DNA from 2 places in the Paenibacillus xylanilyticus genome. Region 1 is predicted to be linked to the other one. Evidence: riboswitches for the same ligand, from Rfam matches in the RefSeq annotation. Region 1 holds a riboswitch; the other holds the start of a gene.
The links. Region 1 has a riboswitch for cyclic di-AMP ahead of F4V51_RS10200 (C40 family peptidase). Riboswitches for the same ligand answer to the same signal wherever they lie in the genome.
Positions count from the first base shown of each region.

Region 1 (5,322 bases):
CCACACCTTTATAGGATTGGTATCTGTAGTCAGCGTAACGAACCGTAAGGCACCGGGATGGTGTATGGTGCTTGTAATCATGAGGATGGACAACAGGAGCATCATCGGAACCACAATGCTATTCATTTGCAATATGGCTTTGATGCCTCGTCCAAGAAGCAGATACGTTCCCACTATCGTAATAATCAAACCAGTCTGGTAATTCAGTCCAAGATGCTCCACGAAGACAGAGCCTGCTCCGGCGAGCATTACACTGTTTACACCAATAAGTATCAGAAGCGTTATCCAGGTAATCCACTTTCCAGCCTTATGGCCAAATAGGTGCTTGTTCAGGTCCTCGTAAGAGCGGGAGCCGGTATCATGGGCGATGAGCATCATTTTGGTGCCCAGCCAGACAAATAGTATGGTCGATAAGACAATGGTGATGGTGGCCCATTTGCCATACTGGGTAAAAAACTGCAGTATTTCCTGCCCTGTCGCGAAGCCTGCTCCTACAACCGTTCCGATGTATGTAAATGCGATCTGCAGCACCCGGAATGCCTGTTTCATGCGTTTCCCCTCTCAGGCCCCATAATAGTTTGGACATGCGGGTACCATGGTACAAGGTATGCTTGACCCTGGTAACTCATGACAATTGTAAGAAGCTTTCGTTCTCAGAATCGGTCAATGATGGAGGAAAGCCGATTTCGCTTGAACTGACAGCCTCATCTATGATACTTTTACCTCATAGGATAGGCTTGGGAGGTCGAATGATGGAAATATTAAAACAACGAATATTACAAGAAGGCGTAGTCATCTCGGATCAGGTGCTGAAGCTGGACGGATTATTGAATCACCAGATTGATCCTGCACTGACAATGGAGATGGGCCGCGAGTTTGCTGCTCGCTTTCGTGAAAGTGGAGTGACACGGGTCATTACCGTGGAATCTTCAGGGATCCCGGTTGCTTTTGCCGCAGCACATGAACTTGGGGTGCCGCTCGTATTTGCCCGTCGAAAAAAGACACTTCTGGCAGATCCCGATGCCTACTGTGAACGTGTACCTTCCTTTACCAAAGGGATCGTAACCGATATTATGGTATCCCGCGAATATATTCATGAGAATGACCGTATTTTGTTTATAGACGATATTATCGCCAACGGAGATGCAGCTCGCGGTGTCATTAAGATCATTGAACGTTCAGGGGCGGAGCTCGTCGGATTCGGTGTCGTGGTCGAGAAATGTTTTCAGGCCGGTGCACGTACGATCCGCGAGCAGGGCATTCCGGTGGAAGCTTTGGTGCGCATTCGTTCACTGAATGATGGAACCGTGCAATTCGACGATAACCAAATGTGACAGTTTAAAGGAAAAAGCCTATTTTTTGAACAATGCCTTTGCATGACCGCGAATTTCATTTATAATGGGGTTATGTTAGGGAGAGGAGGCAACACCATGGGGAACCAACCGGCATCAGAACAATTTTTTATTGAAAAGCTGGCGGAGTCGAAAGTTCATTTTGAACGTGCCCTGGATTGTAAACATACGGAATTCGATGACCTTTATCCCTATATGATTGAACATCCTCAATTTTTCTGGTACAAACGCTATGTTGCCTGGTCAGAGTTGCTGACCATTGTAGGCTTGTGTGAAGAGTTGTCCTTCGCTTGGAAAGAACAATTTACACCACATCAAGTGGAGTACCTTGAAGAACGTGTGATGTCCGCCAAAGTGCTTGATTTTTGGTTCGAGAAGAACGACAGCAAAGAGCACGCGCAGCGGTAACTTTCAGTCGGGATATTTTTCGAATGACATAACAGTCCAATACAGTCACGTGAGACCTAAATGACTCTTCATTTAGGTCTCTTTTTGTAAATTATTTTGAAACATAGGAGCCATAGACATGATTAGTGATGCAGAATTGGATGCACTGCGCTTATCGGGTGAAAAAGTAAGAGTGGTACGGGATGGTCTGGAATCCAACGACGTAACAGGAATTGTCGTTGCATGGGATGGGGAACAGGTGCTTATCCGTCGCCAGAACAGACGTGTGGTTAAGCTGGACCGCAGCTATCGCTATCAGCTCTTTAGTGAACCGCGCCAAAGTCCGGCTGAATGAATAGAGCCGCTCTGGAGACGGATGCATGGAATTACCATGGATGGTTTGGCATAATTCCGCCACTCGGGAGAGAAGATAGGTACAGCGAGAATTCGTAAACTTATCAGCCGAGAGGATGTGCGGGTAGCCATGACATTGATGAATGATAAGGTACATGCCTACAAGGATCAGATTGGAGAATTAAGCGATGTGTTGCCTGGCGTAGTCAAAGCGTATCACGATTTTACAGGTGAATGCTTTCAGTCAGGTGCCATCGACGCCAAAACCAAGCAGCTGATTGCCCTCGGCATCGGATTGTTTGCCAATAACGAAGTATGTACGTTTTACCACGTAGAAGAGGCCCGTGCGAAGGGCGCAACCGATCAGGAGATTATGGAGACGGTTGCGGTAGCTGGAGCGGTAGGCGGCGGTCACGCGCTGTCTCAAGGCGCAATGCGTGTGCAAAAAGCGTTGCACTAAGGTTTTCCTGCAAGTGAGTCTGAATAACCAGACAGCAAAACAGGCTCTGGAGCATTCCAGAGCCTGTTTCTTGTCCAACTTATATTTTTCCAAGCATCTTGTTATACATAAATTGTCCGGTCACCCGGCGCGCTGTTACATAGCGGTCACTGAAGTATGGATTCGACATTTTGGTGATGCTGACACCTTTACTGCTGGAAGCATGAGCGAATTGTCCGCCCCCGATGTATACGCCTGTATGCGAAATTCCGCTGCCTGAAGTGTTGAAGAATACTAGATCCCCTGTGCGGATATTGGCCTTGGATACCGGAGTACCCGCCTTGGCTTGCTGCTGTGACGTACGTGGCAATTCAATGCTATATTTTTGGAAAATATATCTCATAAATCCAGAGCAATCAAACCCGGCCAGCGTCGTGCCGCCCCACTTATAAGGTATTCCAGTCATGTTGTTAACGACGGTGTTAATACTGCTCGCCTCAGTGCTTGCTGCACCAGATGTAAATAGAACGGCTGCGCCAAAAATAGAAATGATCAGTTTTTTCAAAATCAATGTTCTCCCTTCGATGCCTACGGAGTTAGCTAAGGGTTCGGTAGAAGGTTCCCTATATTTCCTATGTATAAGAATAATTCACCCAAAATGGTTCCCCCGTTTTCAAACATGAAACTCGGCAAATGAATAATTAATATTTTGTAACCTTTTGAAACTATATTGCATAAATGCGTAATTGTCAAACCTTTCTTCCTTCTGCAATGTTAACGGAATTCAAGACTTTTTGTGGAAAGTAGTAGTTCTCCATGTTTATTTATGATGACAAAAACGTAATTTGTGTTTCATCAGCGCAAAAATTGGACAAATAAGTAAATTGGAGTAGTAGAGGAGAGCGTGGTTCATTTTTAGCAGGGAAAGTTTGTTCTCAAGCAGATTTTAATTCCTTTTGGTTATCTTAGTTTTATACTAAATCATTTAAGTGTTGACACACTGAATTTCACATGATATATTATTTCTTGTCGCCGCGATAGATTATCTCGGAGATATGCCATATGCGGTCGTGGCGGAATTGGCAGACGCGCACGGTTCAGGTCCGTGTGGGCTAACCCCCCGTGGAGGTTCGAGTCCTCTCGACCGCATCATAAGAAGAAAAGGTTTCTCGTTAGGCTAACGCCTGCGGGAGACCTTTTTTTATGTCTTTTTACTTGACCATAAGACCATAACTACGATACACACATCGTTACTTAAACAACGTCCTTCGAATCGATCTTATAGCAGCGGCTCACTTGCAAAATCTTCGGTGTAAGGGGGAGAAATGCCTGTTCTATGGCTGTTGTACCCCCGCTTTCATGGTGAAATGTACGCAAAATTCCGAATTGTACCTACCCTGAGCATAATACATCCACTATTCTTTTCACGTAAGGAAAGCGCTATCATTATGGATTTTGAATTCACTATTTCAGAGGGGGTAGGGATGATTTGAAGCGAATGGGTAAACGGATAGTGATGGTTTTTCTGGTGTTCATCTTTGCGGCAGTTCAGTTTGGATTTACAGGGACCAAAGGTCGTGTGGTTGAAGCGGCTGCAGAGACGACATTAGCTGAGAAACCTTACATGGGCTGGAGCAGTTACAGTATGCAGGTGTATGACCCTTCCGTAAAATGGACATCAGCGGAGAGCATCAAGAAGCAATCGGATGCCATGCGCGAGAAGTTACAGGCTCATGGCTATGAATATATCAATATTGATGCGGGATGGAACGGAGATAATGATGAATACGGAAGACCGATTCCTAACCAAGAACTGTATCCGAACGGATTCCAGGAGGTTATCGACTATGTTCATAACAATGGTCAGAAGATCGGGATCTATCTGATTCCCGGATTGTCCATTGATGCATACAATAAAAACCTTGAGATCTATGGGACGGGCGGAGCTTGCCGAATGCAGGATATTGCTTATCAGCCGCTTACCGTGATGGATGCTTGGAATGCGTATACCTACAAGATTGATTTTTCGAATCCATGTGCTCAGAAATACATCGATTCCATTGCAGATCTTCTGGGCGAGTGGGGCATTAACTTTGTCAAATTCGACAGCGTGACTCCAGGATCAGGCATTAACAATCTGAGCCGGGATGCACGAGGCGATGTGGAGGCTTGGTCCAAGGCTTTGGCAAGGCACAATATCTGGTTCGAGCTTTCATGGGCACTGGACCATAACTACGTGGATTTCTGGAAAAAGCACGCCAATGGCTGGCGTATCGATTGGGATGTCGAAGCATACGACAGCAATGTGGGTTTAACACAGTGGGCTAACATTGCACGACTGTTTCCAATCGCTGCACTTTGGTGGCGTGATGCGGGCACTGGCGGGTGGAATGATTTTGACTCGCTAAACGTGGGCAATGGTTCCATGGATGGGCTCACCAAGGATGAACGGAAGACAGCCATGACATTCTGGGCGATCTCGTCTGCACCGTTGTATACAGGGAATGACATGACCAGGCTGGACAGCTATGGACTTGAACTTCTTACCAATGATGAAGTGATCGCTGTCAATCAGGCTGGACGTCCGGCTCATCCGGTATCGATGGATACCCAGCAGCAGGTATGGTACGCCAATAACGGAGATGGAACGTACAGTGTGGCTCTCTTTAATCTGGGCAACCGGAGTGCTGAGGTCAAGGTCAATTGGAGCGATATCGGTCTGGATGGACCTGCATCGGTCCGTGACCTGTGGAGCCACTCCGAACTGGGTACCTTTAACGAGGGATTTAG
Region 1 covers NZ_CP044310.1:2,225,809-2,231,130, forward strand. The annotation lists gene F4V51_RS10175 (YkvI family membrane protein) at 1-549, opposite strand, end outside; gene F4V51_RS10180 (xanthine phosphoribosyltransferase) at 753-1,334, shown strand; gene F4V51_RS10185 (hypothetical protein) at 1,431-1,760, shown strand; gene F4V51_RS10190 (hypothetical protein) at 1,879-2,094, shown strand; gene F4V51_RS10195 (carboxymuconolactone decarboxylase family protein) at 2,224-2,553, shown strand; gene F4V51_RS10200 (C40 family peptidase) at 2,633-3,097, opposite strand; cyclic di-AMP (ydaO/yuaA leader) riboswitch at 3,103-3,234, opposite strand; tRNA gene F4V51_RS10205 (tRNA-Leu) at 3,597-3,681, shown strand; gene F4V51_RS10210 (X2-like carbohydrate binding domain-containing protein) at 4,031-5,322, shown strand, end outside.

Region 2 (5,322 bases), 2.1 Mb from region 1:
GCAGGGCGTGCCGGCGCTTGCCGTGCGCCGGGCTACGCCGTAAGCGCCGTCGATACGACCGGCGCTGGCGATTGTTTCAACGGCGCGCTGGCGGTAGCCCTCGCGCGCGGGGAAGCATTGGACGCGGCAGTAGGCTATGCCATGGGAGCGGCCGCGTTATCCGTAACGAAGCTCGGCGCCCAGTCGGGGATGCCGTATGCACGTGAAGTGGAAGCCTTTTTGGCAGAACACGCAGCCAGAGGCTGAACGATATGACGAAGAGGCCCGTACCATTCCGAGAGGGAAGGCAGGGGCCTCTTTGCTGTGTATCTCATTTCCTTATTTCTTCTCAGCCAGCCACATCGCGATATTGGCAATTTCCTCGTCCTTCAGTTTGTCCTTGAAGGAAGGCATGCCGCCACCTTTACCTTTGACAATGGTAGAGTAGATCTTCTCCACATCATCCTTGCTGCCGATGTTTGCTAGTGCAGGTCCTACGCCACCTTGAAGCTGATCCCCGTGACACGTGATACAATTGGTTTTGACCAGTGCTTCAGCCTGTCCGGCATCCATTGCCACTTCAGGCATGGTTGGTTTCGCTTCTTCAGCCACTTCCTCTTTCCCTGGAAGCGTAAACATTAATACAATAGCCAATGCGCATGCTGCAAAAAATACCCCGCTCATGATCCATTTGTGCATCCGTTATGTCCCCTCCAGAATGAAAGATCATCTAAACTGAAACTGTCCATATCATTATAACGGAACCTGTTAAGACATCATAGCATTTTGTGGTAATTTTTTGAACTAATCACATAAACGGGCATGAATTTCTTTGTCTTACGCGGTTTAAGGGTTAGTTTAAGATTAGCGAGGTCCTTCATAGACCATGCAATAAAAGGGCATCAAACCGCTTGGTGTCTGTCGTTCATACGTATCCTGGGTGACAAATCCAGCCTTGAGATAAACCCGGATAGCTCGCGTATTCCAAGTGAGCACTTCGAGATCGATCTCATGACTAGGGTTCCGCCGAATGGCTTCCTTCACGATCGCAGAGACGAAGGCAGTACCGCGACCTTGTCCACACTGTTCAGGATGCATGCCAAGCCCAATCCGCGTCCCGCCTTCAAGAGGAAAGAATTGAACGAATCCGCAAAGTTGGTCCTGCTCTCCGAGTACAACTGCATATTGCTCTTTTCGAAGCTGCTCATCCCCGAATTCAACCTCCAGCGCCTTCATCTGTTCCCAGGGCAGCCAGGTATAAATGTTATAGGGTGGTTCATATGTCCAGCTGCAGATCAATGCTGCATGTTCTTCTTGCATCGGCACAACGTGAAACGTTACAGAAGATTCATCCACACCACTGCACGCTCCTTTCATTGTGAACAAGCTACTTCTAGTCATACGCTAATGGTTTATAACATATGTCATTTCATATTTAATCCTGATTTTACTCTACAAAAGAGGAGGGCATTTGGCAAGGTTTTGCTCCCTTGAAAAAAAGTGAAACAAAAGTTCCTGGAATTTCGTTTATATTACAGTGGGATGGGTAAAAACATCATAAGGGCACGGACGAAGATGCACAAAAAAACCGCCGGATACATTCCTGCGGAGAATGTACCGGGCGGTTGATTTATGCTTCGTTACAGTATGATGTTGCTCAGCTTGTCCCTAGTCGAGGGCCAGTGACTCATATGCGTCCGTGCTCATAATCCGTTTAGCGCCAACATAGCGGTTGGCCCAGTAGTTCTCACTCAAAGAACTGATGGTAACTCCTTTGGAAGACGAGGAGTGTGCAAACTTACCTTCACCCACGAAAATCCCTACGTGTGAAACCCCTTTACCCGTTGTATTGAAGAATACCAGATCGCCTGGTCTCATTTCCATGCGGGATACCGAGTCACCCATGTCGAATTGGGAGCTGGATTGACGAGCCAAATCGATGCCCAGCTTTTCGAATACATACCGTGTGAATCCAGAGCAGTCAAAGCCGTTAAGCGTTGTTCCACCACTTTTGTATGTAGTTCCCATTGCTGAATCAATTACTTTATCCATTTTTGAATCTGCGAATGCGCTGCCTGCTCCAAGTGATAGTGCGAATGTTAAGCTGAGGACAGCTGCTGTTAATTTCTTTTTGAACAAGAGATATACCCCTTCCAACGCCTGCGAGGTTAGCTTAAGGATTCGGTTGAAGGTCCCCTATGATCCCTCTGTAGCAAGATCAATTCACCCATAACTGGTTCCCCCGCTTCCCAGGTGCCAGGAATTTGGCTATGCTAGTTGTGCACCTGCGAAATCAAGAAATGACGATTTAATTTTAAGTAGTTACAATTCATGAGGTAAAGATTACAAAGTTGTTACTAAAAACTCACTGCGATTATTGTAACAGAGGAGTAAGCCTTTGGCAACGTTTAACAAGAAAATTAGCAAAAAAAACCTCGACCTTTGACGGGGAAAGGTCGGGGTTTACGTTTGTGAAGCGTTAACATTGACATAAGTTTACATGAAGATGGTAACAATTTTTGCACGGTTCATTACACTTTTTAACCTTTGGAGGACTTGGACTGCCACAGACGGAAATGAGCGCATATCTTCCATATATCGAGCAAACATCTGGCGAGCGGATAGGTTTGTTGCAGGATGAGACCGATGAGACCTGTCAGGAACCACGACGCAGATGTGAAAGCACCGAAGATGAGCAGATGAATTCCTCCCAGAACCACTGCGATACCAATGAGAGGAAAGATATGACGCAAGGCGAGCAATAAACCCAAAAATGTACCTTTTACCCCGCCCTGATCCTCGTGAGCTGTAGCGCCAAACTGCATATATAACAAAGCATGATGTATGATCCATCCATATACGATCCATCCGGCTACATATGGAATGCCTGGCAGGAGCAATTGCAGCGAGTGGAATCCATCCAGAAAGATACTATACAGCTTGGGGATCAGCCAGTACGCAGGCAGCAGCAATAATAGCGTTTTAATGAAATGAAGCAGCATCATCGGTTTCCACAGTGCCTTGATCCCACGTACAAAAGGAACACGTTCTTCTGTATGATTGAAGTGTTGTAATGAGTAGAGCAGCCCTGCCTGGATGAGAGGGGTAATTAGCATGCGGAGCAGGAGCATGGCCCCAAGTATCCATAAATAGCGATGCACCTCGGGATGGGTAGACAGATTGAGCTGGCTTTCCATTTTGAATAAAATGGTACTCAGTTCCCCGGCGTCAGGGTCCGGATAGCGCAGCAGCAAGGGAATGACTGCGGATTGCACCATTTTATAGATGAAGTAACCCCACACCAGCTGATAGAGAAATAAAAGTGCCACAATGAACATATGCTGACGGACGAGAAACCAGCCCTCACGTATTTTTGCTTTCACTGTCTCCACCTCACCATGACAGACCTCCGAATATAGCTTCAATAAGTTTGGTTACACTCATGCTCCAGCGGAACTTGGATGGTTCATCCAGACCGGCTTTCAAAAAGTTGTTCATATGACGGTTCTCCAGCACAACGGTATATAACGGATCGGTCATGGCCCAGGATACAGGCGAGCTGTACGTTAACTTGTACGTAATTCGACCGTTACCGCCATCCCATTCCTTGGCGATGATGTGTCCATCCTCAAAAACGATGCGTACGGGTACTTTCTCGTAGTCGCTGCCTTTCTTTACTAAGGTTACCGATGATTCGTACAACGTTTGACCATCTTTCTCAACAGGCTTGACCTGGATATTCTCCACGGAGAAGTCGGCCATCCCGTCCCCATATACGTATTGATTAAAATAATCAGACCAGGATTTACGGGTCACTTGCTCCACGACCTTTTGGAAATCGGCCGAAGTGGGATGTTTGAACCGATACTTTTTGACATAAGTTGAAAGAATGCGTTCCATCGTTTTGGCGCCTACTTGTTGTTCGATGCCCAGCAGCACAAGCTTGCCCCTTGTGTAAACATTGGCTGCGTAATGATTCTGGGAATCAAACTTCCAGGACTCCTGCGTGAGTGAGGCAGGCGAAGTAATTAAGCCGGATTGAACGGGCAGATTCGGAATAAGTCCGTATTCCTGCTCCATCAGTTTGTCTTCTGCGTAAGAGGTGAACCCCTCATCAAGCCAAGCTTCTTCAAATTCATTGCTGGCAACCATACCATAGAAGTACTGATGGCCAATCTCGTGTACAACTGTGCGTTCCAGATCGTAGCCTGGTGTAGCGTCATCCGCGCCGAAGGCTGTAACTAAGGTAGGATACTCCATGCCGCCTGCTCCATTACCTGTTTTTGGGGGAACAACGATAGAGAGCGTGGAATACGGATACGGACCAAACCACTTGCTGTAATTCGAAAGAGCTGCTTTGGCTGCATAGAAGTAACGTTCCTTCAGATCCTGGTGGGCCGGGTCCAGATAGAGCTTGATTCGTACACCTGGCACGTTGGGAGCGGAGAAGGGTTCTTCTGCATAAACAAAGTCAGGTGAGGCTGCCCAGGCGAAGTCGTGTACATCGTCAGCATAGAATTGATAGATCTTTTCGCCATTTTTTATAACAGCCTGCTTCGTAGGAAACCCGGTCGCAGCAACCTTGTATGTGTCCGGTACCCGAATACGCACACTATAGATGCCAAAATCCGCATAAAACTCGGAATTCCCGTGGTACTGATGCAGATTCCAGCCTTCAGCCGTACGCCCTCGCGTGCCTGCAGGCTCGTATACACTGAGTTTGGGGAACCATTGGCCTGCCATAACGAAGTTTTCAGCGGTTCCCATGCGGGCAAAGATTTTGGGCAGCTTGACCTCAAACCGGGTGTGCAGTGTAATGGTTTCCCCGCCCTTGACGGGTTTTGGTAATCTCACTTTTATGAGCGTTTTGTCTTTCATGTTTCCGTCATCCGGCTGTACATACTGCATCCGGTGCAGGAGGGAAAGCCCGTCCTCTGTTTTCATCTCCGTAATATTCATGGAGCCGTAACCGTCCGTTGGCATCACATCACCGCGAAGCTTTCCTCCGGATTCCTTCATAAATGTTGTGTCCGTAGAAGAGAATGCATTGGGGTATAGGTGGAAATAAAGTTCGCTGACTGTTTTTTTACCCGGATGAGTCCAGGTCAGCGTCTGCGTTCCCTCCAAAACATTGCCGTCTACCAGCTTCACATCCATGTGATATTCCACCACGCGGTTGCTGAACACCTCAGCAGTAGGTGTCTGTACACTTTCTGGAGGTGCCGGAGTTTGGACTTTGGCCGGAGGCTTGCCCAATTCCGGGGCGAGCGTTGGCAAGTCGGATGTCGTAGAACGAGTGTGATCCAGAGTGATCCATATGGCTCCGGTAAACACACACAGGGC
Region 2 covers NZ_CP044310.1:107,076-112,397, forward strand. The annotation lists gene rbsK (ribokinase) at 1-246, shown strand, start outside; gene F4V51_RS00505 (c-type cytochrome) at 319-678, opposite strand; gene F4V51_RS00510 (GNAT family N-acetyltransferase) at 844-1,356, opposite strand; gene F4V51_RS00515 (C40 family peptidase) at 1,648-2,118, opposite strand; cyclic di-AMP (ydaO/yuaA leader) riboswitch at 2,122-2,259, opposite strand; gene F4V51_RS00520 (hypothetical protein) at 2,520-3,362, opposite strand; gene F4V51_RS00525 (M1 family metallopeptidase) at 3,373-5,322, opposite strand, start outside.
Region 2: it holds a riboswitch for cyclic di-AMP, as region 1 does, so the genes downstream of both, F4V51_RS00515 (C40 family peptidase) here and F4V51_RS10200 (C40 family peptidase) in region 1, are expected to answer to the same signal.